One region of the Thalassotalea sp. Y01 genome, then DNA from elsewhere that is predicted to be linked to it. Evidence: riboswitches for the same ligand, from Rfam matches in the RefSeq annotation. Region 1 holds a riboswitch; each other region holds the start of a gene.
What was found. A riboswitch is a leader RNA that binds a small molecule or an ion and turns the genes downstream of it on or off. The one in region 1 is predicted to bind lysine.
Positions count from the first base shown of each region.

Region 2: it holds a riboswitch for lysine, as region 1 does, so the genes downstream of both, lysC (lysine-sensitive aspartokinase 3) here and dapA (4-hydroxy-tetrahydrodipicolinate synthase) in region 1, are expected to answer to the same signal.
Region 3: it holds a riboswitch for lysine, as region 1 does, so the genes downstream of both, HII16_RS14200 (Na+/H+ antiporter NhaC family protein) here and dapA (4-hydroxy-tetrahydrodipicolinate synthase) in region 1, are expected to answer to the same signal.

Region 1 covers NZ_JABBXG010000003.1:303,984-308,274, reverse strand. Annotated here, with positions in the region: gene HII16_RS06220 (succinylglutamate desuccinylase/aspartoacylase family protein) at 1-622, opposite strand, end outside; gene dapA (4-hydroxy-tetrahydrodipicolinate synthase) at 631-1,533, opposite strand; lysine riboswitch at 1,629-1,807, opposite strand; gene HII16_RS06210 (methyltransferase) at 2,124-3,161, shown strand; gene arcA (two-component system response regulator ArcA) at 3,565-4,287, shown strand.
Region 2 covers NZ_JABBXG010000010.1:39,323-43,613, reverse strand. Annotated here, with positions in the region: gene HII16_RS13915 (SufS family cysteine desulfurase) at 1-299, shown strand, start outside; gene HII16_RS13910 (VOC family protein) at 375-758, shown strand; gene HII16_RS13905 (ElyC/SanA/YdcF family protein) at 797-1,543, opposite strand; lysine riboswitch at 1,752-1,926, shown strand; gene lysC (lysine-sensitive aspartokinase 3) at 2,072-3,412, shown strand; gene HII16_RS13895 (glutathione peroxidase) at 3,617-4,096, opposite strand; gene HII16_RS13890 (NAD(P)-dependent oxidoreductase) at 4,227-4,291, shown strand, end outside.
Region 3 covers NZ_JABBXG010000010.1:105,114-109,404, reverse strand. Annotated here, with positions in the region: gene HII16_RS14215 (DUF1538 domain-containing protein) at 1-112, shown strand, start outside; gene HII16_RS14210 (P-II family nitrogen regulator) at 109-471, shown strand; gene HII16_RS14205 (hypothetical protein) at 468-860, shown strand; gene HII16_RS14200 (Na+/H+ antiporter NhaC family protein) at 1,007-2,581, opposite strand; lysine riboswitch at 2,646-2,840, opposite strand; gene HII16_RS14195 (LysM peptidoglycan-binding domain-containing protein) at 3,146-4,291, opposite strand, start outside.

The sequences.
Region 1 (4,291 bases):
AATCATTGGGGATCAATATGGTATGTGGAATATTGAAAAAGCTGGCACTATTGCGTGCGTATTCCGGACAATAAATATGTTTTGATGATATTGGCCCGGTATGTAAGTCCAAAACAATATCGTGCTGGTGCGCTAATTGTTGTAATCGATAAGCAATTCTTCGGCCAGTACTTAACCCGTAATTGTTGTGATCCAGCTTTTGCTCAATATCATCTAACATCAACTGCTGAAAATATTGTTTTATGGTATCAACATCACTGTTACTGTGCTTTTGCATGACGTGTTCAATCAACTGTTCATTATGATGGAACATGCGATTCCAGTTCACACCGGTAATCGGGTCAAATCGACCTAAGGTGTACTCACCATTTTTATGATTACAGCCGACAGGGTTGGCGTAAGGCACCAATGTGATATCACCAAGCAGAGATTGCTTTTGCAACAACTCAAGTAACTGATAGATTACCGCATTGCCTTGCACTTCAGCGCCGTGAATATTGGCTTGAATATATACTGACGGTCCTTGTCCATTGCCTTTTAAGCGATAAACAGGAATGGTCAGTGACACGCCACTGGCCATCTCACCTACGGTTAATACTTGTTTGGTGAACAACTCTGACATAAGTGCTATTAAAGGTTATTGCGGCTGTTGCACAACCATTCAGTGATTGCTGTATCCGCCGCCAAGACTTTGCTATCAGAAGCCAGTTCCAGATGGGTTAGTGGTGCACGCAATACAGGCGATGAGATAACCCCTTGCTTGTGCATTAACACTTTGACTGGAATTGGGTTGGCAACCTCAAACAACGGACTGATGGCGTTATACCAAACAGGAAACAAGCTAGCACCTTGGCCAGTCAATGCTTGACGCACATACAAATGAGTCGCCTCAGGCCAAGCGTTGGCGCAAACCGACACCAAACCGACAGCACCAGCCGACGCAAGGTATGGGATCAGAGCGTCTTCACCTGAGTACATTTTCATGTTCGGCGCTGCTTCGACAAAACCTAAAAACTCATTGATGTCGCCACTGGCTTCCTTCATCGCCCACAAGTTTGGATGCTCGGCAAGGTTTTGTACGGTTTCAACGGGGATACTCACGCCAGTTCGAGAAGGAACGTTGTATATCATGCACGGTTTTGTGGCGATATCCATCAATGCTTTAAACCAATTGGTTTGACCTATGATGCCAGGTTTAGTGTAGAGCGGCGCGGTGAGCAAGTAACTGTGTATAGGTAACGAATTGCATTGTTCAATCCAAGCCGATTGTGCTGCTAAGTTAGCACCACCAACGGCAACCATAAGTGGTACCTGCGGCTGCAAATCACAAATAAATTTAACAATTTGGTATTGCTCGTGTTGTTCGATAGCCAAGCCTTCACCGGTACTACCGCAAATCAAAATACCATTACCAGCTTGTACTTGATCCTCTACGATTTTAGCTAGGCTGTCATAATCTATCTCGCCAGCGTCATTGAACGGCGTGACTAAGGCTGTCCATAGAGGAAAATCATCAAGTTGAAAAGTTGTCATGTTACGTCTCGTTACTGCGTGCGATGTGTTTATCTTAATCGCGATATTTATTATTCGAGCGTAAATAGAAAGACTGGAGCCAGCAATACGATGCTGGGGCCAGAAGCTCTCCACTTAAACTCATGTTAAGCGACAGCTGCAGGGATTCAACCCATACAGCCGACAGTATACCTACCTTTTTCGGTATCTGCCTCGGCGATAATCCCCCTGATTATCCTTTATACGGGTAAGGCCCTAAGGATAACTGCCTGGTTAACGCTCCTCTTCTGATCCTCGGAAGGAGGAGACACATATTTAATGTGTCGGAATGTCGCGTATTTAACCACTTTAAGAAGGGACTTTCAACACAAACGTACCGGTGTAACCTATTTACCAAACACAGTGTCAGATGAAGCCGATGTAACCACTTTAGCAAACGCAATGCAAACCACAAAACCACATTTATATCGTCAGCCTAAGTTCTCGCATCTGGCTTGCCTAAAATGATAGCTGCGTTGGCAATAAGGTATTGTGTTAGCTCGGCTAAATTTATGCTTTTTTCCATAGTCATAACATGCGAAAATAGCGTTTTTACGACATCACGGTAACTTATGGCTGTTAGTAATCCATCACAACTATTACTCAGAAATACTGACTTATTGGACAGTAAACATCCCTTAGTTGTCGGTTGCCCTGATGTAGAACTGATCAAAGAACTGACTCAACTGTATCCTGATGCCAAGGTTACCAGTTACCAGGTAAATTATGCGCAACATCAAGCGATAAGCAAAGCCTGTCAAAATGTGCACTGTGAATTTGGCGAACAATACCAAAGCAAGCAGCAACATGATCTGGTTATCTTTTACTTCCCGAAATCTAAACCTGAATTTACCATGCAAATGGCCATGCTCTCGAACAGCCTAAGCGATAACGCCATTGTATTGTTCGTTGGAGAAAATAAAGGTGGGGTTAAATCGGCGGCGAAATTGGCATCAGACTATGCCTTGCGCTGCGATAAAGTTGATTCAGCAAGACATTGTCTTTTGTATGAGATGGTGTTTAACAATAACCGTTCAGCATTTGTGCTTGATGATTGGTATCGCCAATATCAGATACAGCAAGCTGATACGGCATTGACCATTTGCGCTTTGCCGGGCGTGTTCTCCCATGCAGAGCTTGATATCGGTACCCAGTTATTATTGCAGCATATACCAGACAAAGTGACCGGTAAGGTGCTTGATTTTGGTTGCGGCGCGGGCGTTATTGGTTGTTATATTAAGATGGCCAATCGCGATGCCGATATTGAAATGATTGATGTCAACGCCTTGGCGATTGCCAGCGCTGAAAAAACACTGGCTGTTAACAAGCTTAGCGGTAACGTCTATGCCTCAGACGGTTTATCTAATGTTGGCCAAGGTTATCAACTCGTGGTATCTAATCCGCCATTTCATCAAGGCTTAAAAACCCACTACCAAACCACCGAAGTATTTTTGCAAAGCGTTAAAAACAAAATCAACAAAAATGGTAAATTGACCATAGTTGCCAACAGCTTTTTAAAGTATGCACCGATTATTGAAAAGCAATTTGGGCATTCAAACTTGCTCGCTAATCACAAAGGTTTTGCGATTCATCAAGCGCAAAAGCGTTAACACAGAGGTAAATGTTAAACACAGCAAAACACAGGGTAAAAACAAGGTTAATATTGACAACAAATTAACCTACCAGTAATGCTTTTTTGTCAATTTTGATTTGTTACTAACCTAATAAATGGCCAAGGATTACAATTTGTTGCAAAGCCGATTTTTCCTCCCTCACATAACCACTCACAACTATAAACATAATAATCAATAACTTAAAAAGAAACACAGGTATTTTGTTTACATTTTGTCACTTACATTTTTACAACAATTTCACCATTGTTTACTTTCTGACATTTACTATCATATGCAACATAAATTTTAGTCTTGAGTTTGCAGCCAAAAATGCAGCGACTCTATACGCCCTTATGTTTTCATGCTCGCTGACATTTGGGTATTAACTGTTGAGGTATATATGATCAACCAACCGCAAGCCAAAGTTCTCATCGTTGAAGATGAAGAAGTAACACGTTTAAATCTGAAAAATCTGTTTGAAGCTGAAGGTTACTTAACCTACGTAGCGGCAAACGGTGAAGAAATGGAGCGTCAACTACAAGATCGTAATATTGACCTTGTTTTGATGGACATTAACTTACCAGGTAAAAACGGTCTGTTATTAGCTCGTGAAATCATCGAGAAAGACGACAAAGGTTTGATCTTCATCAGTGGTCGCGACAGCGATGTGGACAAAGTATTGGGCTTAGAGATCGGTGCGGATGATTATATCACTAAACCTTTTAACCCACGCGAGTTAACTATTCGTGTACGCAATCTACTTAAGCGTATTAGCCAAGTAGAAAAAGCGGCGCCAATGGCAGCAACTGAGTTGATTCATTTCGACAACTGGCAGTTAGACCCTAACTCTCGTCAAATGACATCACCAAATGGCATTACGTTCCCAATTCCTCGTGGTGAGTATCGTGCCCTACGTCTATTAATGGCGAATCGCGGTAAGATTGTTACCCGTCAGGCGTTAATTCAAGAAATGACCGGTCGTGACCTACGTGAAAATGACCGTACTGTTGATGTAACCATCCGTCGTTTGCGTAAGCATTTTGAATCAGACGACGCTAGCCCTGAATTCATTAATACCATTCACGGTGAAGGTTACCGTTTTATCGGTAATATTGAATTATAAGCGT
Region 2 (4,291 bases), on a different contig from region 1:
GTTTAGATAAACAGCGTCGCAGTGATGATATATTAATTTCTGGTTGTGAAAGCAATGCTTGGTTAGACGTCGTTAAGTATAACGATCGCTTTTATTTTATTGGTGATAGTGATGCTCGGCTAATACGTGGTCTTATGGTGGTGATTTTAAGCCAATTTCAAGGTAAGACCGCCGTACAAATTCAAAAAACTAAGGTGCCAGAGTTTTTTCAAAGCTTAGGGTTGATGCAACACTTAAGTCCATCACGGGGTAATGGTGTGCGAGCAATTGTTGACAGCGTCTATACCTTAATAGGTTAAGTTACTGGTTGGCAAAACGACAGATTGGTTAAAACCTAGATCCATTAAAACAAAGATACGTTATAAGGAAAACAGATGAGTTTACATATTAACGCCATCGGCCAGGTTGCGATTTGTTGTACTGATATAAACGCGGCAAGAGCGTTTTACCAAGATATCATGGGACTACCGCTGTTGTTTGATGCCGGTGAAAACTTATCGTTTTACCAATTAAACGATATTCGATTGATGCTCACCACATTACAAGGCGAAGAACGCGACCATCATACCTCGGTGATTTACTACAAAGTCGATGATATAGAGCAAGCATTTGCGCATTTGCAACAGCACAATGTCGCTATAGAGCGAGCCCCAGCCTTAGCCGCCACCATGTCAGATCATCAACTGTGGATCGGCTTTATTCGCGATCCAAGTGACAATCTAGTGGGTATTATGAGCGAAAAACCTCTTAGTGATTAATCTGTAGCTTTGAACGGGCGCGCCGTACCGTCAGTGTGTTATGACTTAAGCCATTGCCATATCTGACCGAAAAACTCGTAAAAAAACGTCTCGGTTTTATGCAATTGATTGGCGTCAGGAAAGTAGTCCTGCCAATTTAGAGGACCTTGTTTAACAAAGTAACCGGTAGGAGCAGCGATAGGGGTCAAACCTTGTTGCTCAAAATAGGTCATTGCTCTCGGCATATGATTGGCATTGGTGACAAGGGCAAAATGGGTGTTGGTTAACCGCGGCATTAATAACATCGCTTCGTCTTCGGTATCTTTAGCTTGGTCATTAGTGATTATGTCACCACTAAACCCTAATTCAATCAGAGCTTGTTTCACCTTTTGTGCATTGCTGGTGCTATCATAAAATGCCGCACCGGAGGTAATGATGGTTGCTTCTGGGTGCAAGTTGGCGACACGCATGCCTTCAACCATACGTTGCAATGAGCAGATTTGTAATTGTTGCGAGGCGCCAAGTGTGTCGTCACTGGTATGCCCGCAACCTAAGATGACAATATAGTCTAAACGTTGTTGCTGCTGGCTAAAGGTTGGATAGCGTTGCTCGTAAGGGGCTATGAGTGAGTTGCTGACACCAATAAAGGAAAACCCGAACAAAAACAACGTGGCAAGAAATAAACTAACGCGAGCAACATGTCGTCGACTATGAAACAAAAGCAACGCTAACAGCATCAAAAATAAAATTAAGATCATTGGTTGCAGTAATTGACCAATAAGTTTTTTTAGTAAAAACCAATCCATGAAAAGCCCATCAAAAATTTATTTTTAGCATAACCGAAATTTTGATAAAGCACCTAAGTAAATCTCGCTAATTGCCTAACAACTCGAAGAAAAATTGCAAAAATATGTTAATTTTGCAGATTTTTAGTCGATACCATATTGCTTTTGTATCGCCCTTGCGGTTTAATAGCTTGCGTTGCTGTAGAGTTATTACTCAAATTATCTACACAACACCAGAAGAGGTAGCATTAGCCAGGTAAATGATTTGAAGCACCATCAGCTTATGACAATCATTGAGGGGGACTAATGCCGAGGGTGTTACTTTAGGTGGTTAAAGTACATTCGGTCATTACGGTTGAATCCTGATGACTGTCACCAATAGATGGTGGAGAGCTTCTGGCTGAAAACGTCAAGATTCCTATTCCTTGCTTATCAGTCATGCTCTTCCTTATGTAGTTTATAAACAGCGCCAATTGCTTTAGAAGTCTGTTATTGTATTAAAAAACTGACGTTGCAATAGGGTGTTCTGTTAATTAGGGAGAATTTCAAATGTTAAATGTTGCCAAGTTTGGCGGTACCAGTGTTGCCGATTACGATGCTATGTTGCGCTGCGCCAACATCATCAAAGATAACCAAAGCACCAAAGTTGTTGTGGTATCAGCCAGTGCTGGAGTTACCAATCATTTAGTGACTTTGTCGCAACAATTACTATCGCACCAAGAGCAGCAAGACATCATTAATCAAATTCGCGGTATTCAATACAATATTACGCAACAATTATCAGCAGAGTTGCAATTAAATCGTCAAATTGACGAGGTGTTAGAGCACTTAACGGCACTTGTTGAGCAACAAAATACAGTGCAAACAGCAAAAACCACGGATTCTATTTTGGCCTGTGGTGAGCGCATGAGCTCGATTTTGTTTGCCGAAGTTCTGCGCAGTATTGGCGTTAATGGTTTGACCTTTGATGTTCGTCAAGTAATGCGTACTAACAGTCTATACGGTAAAGCTGTGGTTGATATTGAGGCATTGGCGTTAAATTGTGAGCAGCAATTGTTGCCGTTATTGCAACAGCATGTAATTGTTACACAAGGATTTATCGGTCAAGACGGATTAGGCAATACGACAACGTTAGGGCGAGGTGGTTCAGACTATTCGGCGGCACTATTAGCAGAAGCATGTCAGGCAGATGACTTATTGATATGGACCGATGTGGTAGGTATTTTTACCACCGATCCACGCATAGCCAGCTCGGCTCGTGCCATACCTGAAATCAGTTTTGGTGAAGCGGCGGAAATGGCAACCTTTGGCGCCAAAATTCTCCATCCTGCAACCTTGATCCCTGCGATGCGATCGGACATTCCTGTGTTTGTTGGTTCATCTCGTGAACCGCAAGCCGGTGGCACGCAAATCCGTCAACATGTTGAATCAAAACCAACCTATCGTGCGATTGCACTGCGCAAAGAACAAACATTGGTTACCGTAAAGAGTCCAGCGATGTTACATGCCAGTGGTTTTTTGGCGCAAGTATTTGCGATATTGGCTAAGCATGAGTTAAGTGTCGACTTGATCACCACGTCAGAAATTTCAGTAGCCTTAACATTTGATAACCCACCAGGTTCTACCCAAGCTTTGATTAATCAGCAAGTGTTAGAAGAACTTGAGCAGTTGTGTGAGGTTACCGTAGAACATGGGCTGTCGCTAGTGGCCATTGTTGGCAATAATTTACAATCGACGACACAACTAGGCAGTAACGTGTTTAACCACATTGAAGATGTCAGCGTGCGCATGATTTGTCATGGCGCAAGCGCCAATAACCTGTGTTTCTTGGTTGCAGAAAACGATGCAAATCAAGTGGTTGAAACCCTACACGACAAATTGTTTATGTAAGGCAAAGCGTTTCTACAACTGAGCTAATCTCATGTAGAGTAGAGCCTATGCTAAATAATGAGCTTTAACTTTAATAAATAAACGCCTCACAAAGTGAGGCGTTTTTTGGGTTTTGCTTGGCTTTCTTTTGCGTAAGCTGCTGTCAATTGTTAACGAGCCATAGAGCAGTGCTCAAAAAAATGCTTAAAATAATGAGTAGGGCATCTATAGTAGTTGCTCAATATCTTTGGCAATCTTTTCAGGCTTAACAATCGAACCATAACGTTTGATCACCTCGCCTTGGCGATTGACCAGGAACTTAGTGAAATTCCATTTAATCTTTTTGCTGCCTAAAATACCTTTCGCCTGTTGCGTCAAATAATCAAACAAGGGGTCTGCTTTGTCACCATTGACATCGACTTTGGCAAATAAATCAAAGTTAATATGAAAATTTAAATCACAAAAATTGCGAATTTCATCGTCTGAGCCTTTTTCCTGTTCACCAAATTGATTACAAGGAAAAGCCAATACCGCTAAACCATTGTCTTTATAGGCCTGATAGAGATTCTCAAGACCGTCATATTGCGGGGTAAAACCACATGCGCTAGCGGTGTTGACGATCAAAAGTACTTTGTTCTGATAATTTAATAACGGGACGGTTTCGCCTTTATTATTGGTAACACTAAAATCGTATAATTGACTCATATTTTTATTGTTGTCTGATCACTGTTTCAATTACACTAGCACACTCGTGCGTATTTATCATTGACATATAAACAACTGATAAAGCTTAACGCGCTTTGTTCAAACCTGAATATCATGTAAGAGAAAAACTATGAAAAACGTTGCCTTTATTGGTCTTGGCGTCATGGGCTATCCAATGGCAGGTCACCTGCAAAA
Region 3 (4,291 bases), on a different contig from region 1:
CACCGTGATGATTACAGGGCTATGGGCGCGCTACAAGGTGAATGTTGAGATACGTGCAGCAAAAGAAGCGAAAATGGTTTCAAAAGAACAAGAGGCGCAAACAATCATATGAGTGAAATAATCTACCTAACCGATGTAGCCCTTATCACCTGCGTATTAGATAAAAAACGTACAGAGGCTGTGTTACTCGCGGCTCGTAATGTAGGAGCCCGCGTTGCCAGTGTTCACGCGGTACACGGCTGGGGCGTTCGAGAACGATTTGGAGCCTTAGGTGTTGCTGTAGAATCTGAGAAAGACGTGATTGTATTTATGGTGTCTTCGGACCAGCAGGATTTAATGTTTGAGGCAATTTATAAAGCCGCTGAACTGAATGTGCCCGGTATTGGGTATATGTTTGTCAGCCCAGTGGAAAGAGTGGCGACCTATGTACCTGAGGCCGTTCGCAAAGAACTGGGCGTGAACCCAGAATGAGTCTCTCGGCCGATTTAGCTGCGCAAATGGCGAACTTTCCGGCTTGTAAGGCCATTTACTGTTATTTGCCGGACGATGGCACGGACAAACGCCTGCTGGCAGAACTGCGTGAAAAGTTTGGTGTCACCAGCGCTGGCAGCTCAGCTTGCCGAGGCATCGGTGCTCTTGCTGAAGTAAAAACCGAGCAAGGGAAATTACCTGAGTCGGAGCTGGTCAAATTTTTATTTATAACGTGCACAGAAGATCAGGCAAAGGATATCTTCGAATTTATATTCTGGTTCGCAGAAGTGGACAAGCCGGGTCGCGGGGTGGTTTGGCAACAGAGAATAACAAGCTGTACTCCCTACGAATTACCGACCGATGTTCCGGACGAGGAGACCGGTGCTTAAGAGTTTCTTTGTGTTGAGGTGATTGTTTTTACTGACAACAGAGACAGTCTGATATTCGCACATGACGGACTTAACGTGTTACAGATAAAATAAAAGCCCAGTGGCGATAGCGACTGGGCTTTTATTTTACTGTGCGCTTGTTTTACTTAAGTTGGGGCGGTACTGCGTGACTGCTCAATACAAATCATTCGCAACAAACCAACAAGACCAATAAAGAATAGGCTGGTTACCAGCAACGCCAAACTGCTTGAACCGGTAAAGCCAATAATGATAAAGCCAATCGCTGATATTGCCGCAATCGACAAAGAATACGGTAGTTGTGTAGCCACATGATCGATGTGATTACAGCGTGCACCGGTGGACGACAGTATGGTGGTATCTGAAATCGGTGAACAATGATCACCAAATACTGACCCTGCTAAGACTGCTGATAGCATAGGCAACATAAGCGCTATATCACTCGCTGCCGCCATATCACCAGCAATAGGTAACATGATACCAAATGTACCCCAAGATGTGCCTGTGGCGAACGCCATAAAGCCTGACAGTAAAAATAACAACACAGGAAACCAAGCAATGTCGATATTACCTGTAGCTAACGTCGATAGATAACTACCGGTTTTCATATCGCCAATCACCGTGCCTATGGTCCAAGCGAACAGCAATATTAAAATAGCGCCAAGCATTGATTTAGCGCCATTGATTGCCGCTTTTGAGATGTCAGCAAAGCCTATGCCGCGTTTGATTATGGTAAATAGCGTCATCGCCAAGCCGACTAAACCACCATAAACCAGCGACATACCTACATCGGTATTTTCAAATGCGGCAAAGATATTAAATGCTTTATTATCGGCACTAAGCGCTTGTCCACCGGTATAAACCATAAAGCTTATGGTGGCGATAATTAAAACGACAATGGGCGTGATAAGGTCGCGTGCTTTTGCTTGAACGCCTTCAATGACCATCGGTAATTCATGGCTTTCTTGTTTGCTCTGATCGTCGCCGTCATTTGCTTGTTGTTCATGGCGAGTCATGGCACCGACATTTAAATCGAAGTAGATCACCGCAAACACCATTAATAAGGCAAATAACGCGTAAAAGTTCATTGGGATCGACGCAACATAAGCTGCAAGCGGGGTGTATTCACTGATGCCATGGCTTGCTAGTATACCTGCCATCAAGGCCATGATGTATGCCCCCCAACTGGATATTGGCATTAACACACACATAGGTGCCGCGGTAGAGTCTAAGATATAGGCCAGTTTGGCACGAGATACTTTGTATCGATCAGTTACCGGTCTTGAAACGGTACCAACGGCTAAGGAATTAAAGTAGTCATCGATAAAAATAAAGACCCCTAAAAATGCCGCTAACAGCTGAGAGCCTCGGCGATTTTTAACTTTACCCATAGCCCAATTAGCAAAGGCTAACGTGGCACCGCTGACACTTAACAAAGCGGTGATCACGCCAAGTAAAATTAAAAATGCCACAATCGACATATTCCAGCTGTTTATACCACCGTCTTCAATAAACACACCGCTCACCGAGGCGCCAACATAAGCAAGCGTACCGGTAATCGACATGTCATTAAGTAAGACTGCACCAAGCAATATACCAACCCCAAGCGACAATAAAACGCGACGAGTCAATATTGCCAGTGTCAAGGCGATTACAGCGGGTAATAAAGAAACAAATGATGATGAAAAATCAATTAAATTCATGTGTAACTACTTCAGTTTTATAAAGCACTACTAAAAATGAATATGCTGTATCGAAGGGACAGAACTTCATCGTAGCGCTCCATAGTTATTTGTTACCAGCGTAACTGGTTTGACTATGGCAGTGTTATCTCTTTCGACAATAACACCAGCAAGATGAAGCGATCTTCAATCTTACTTCGGCAATTAATCCTTTCTCGTTTTGTCTTCGGCATCACCCTGATAAAACGATACTGATATTAATCGCACCTCTACTTTTGGCCTGTTTTAGACTGCTGGCGGCAGATAATGTCTTGCCAGCTTATGACAAGAATTGATTCAGTATGACCATTAAGGTTAGGGCAGAGCCAAACATGGCTAAAGAGCTAGCATATAACTCAGAAAAGCTGCGATGTTGTCGAATTACAAACATAAACGCCTTATTTTTAAGCAAAATAGATTGCTGAAGGTCAGCTGAATTTTAAAGGGCGTATTATAAGGATTCGGCAAAAGTATGCCGTTACTCAAGTGTAAAATATGAACAGAGATGTGTTACGGGCAACAGTCAAACCGTTGCCCGCATACACACTAGATAGAGGTGATATTGACGGACAGTTTTAAAATTTGACCTGGTTGCAGGTATTTACTGCGATTTAGGTTGTTCCACTTTTCAATATCGGCAATTTTAACTTTAAACTTGCTGGCAATGCGTGCCAGTGAGTCACCTGATTTCACTTTATATTGAATATTGCGCATGACGGTATTACCTGAGCCTGATGCGGCACTGTCGTTTGCGGTCCAAATCGTTAACTTTTGACCCAGTCTAAGCATGTCTTTAGGGGCAAAGCCATTCCATTTGGCAATGTCTTTCCCGCTCACTTTGTACGTTCTGCCGATATCCCACAGGTTATCGCCATTTTTGACAACATGAATGACCTTATTACCGGTACCTTTTTTGCTTAGCTTGCTTTGGCGCACTTGCTCATAGGTTGCGTAGCGATCTAGGCTTTGTGTGGCGGTAGGGATCAACAGGTAATTACCGGCAACAATAACATTGTTATTTAGGTCGTTGGTTTCTCTAATAACCGACACTGTGGTATTAAAGCGTTTGGCAATCACCGATAAGCTATCGCCGCTTTTAATTTTATAGCGTTGCCAACTTAAGCGGTCTTTTTCATCTAATGACGAAAGACTTTTCTTAAATTGTTCGATTTTGCTATTTGGCAGCAATAGTTGATGCGGTCCATTTGGCGGAGTTGCCCAACGATTGAAACCAGGGTTAAGTGCGTGCAATTCATCCACGGTTAAGCCGGATAATTTTGCTGCCAAAGATAAATCCAATTGTGAGCCAATATCAACATGGCTGATCACCGGTTCATTATTTATCGCATATAAGGTCACACCATATTTTTCAGGTTCTTTAACAAGTGCGGCCAGGCCCAGTAGTTTAGGCACATAATCACGCGTTTCTTTCGGCAGTTTCAAGTTCCAAAAATCGGTAGGGCGACCTTTGCGAGCATTGGCTTTCATTGCTCTGGCGACGCGACCTTCACCTGAGTTATAGGCGGCAAGTGCGAGTAACCAATCGCCATCAAAGCGCTTGTGTAAATATTTTAGGAATTTGATTGCTGCTTGAGTCGAGGCGGCAACATCGCGTCTGCCGTCGTACCACCAATCTTGTTTTAAACCAAATTGCTTTCCGGTGCCCGACAAAAATTGCCACATGCCTGAGGC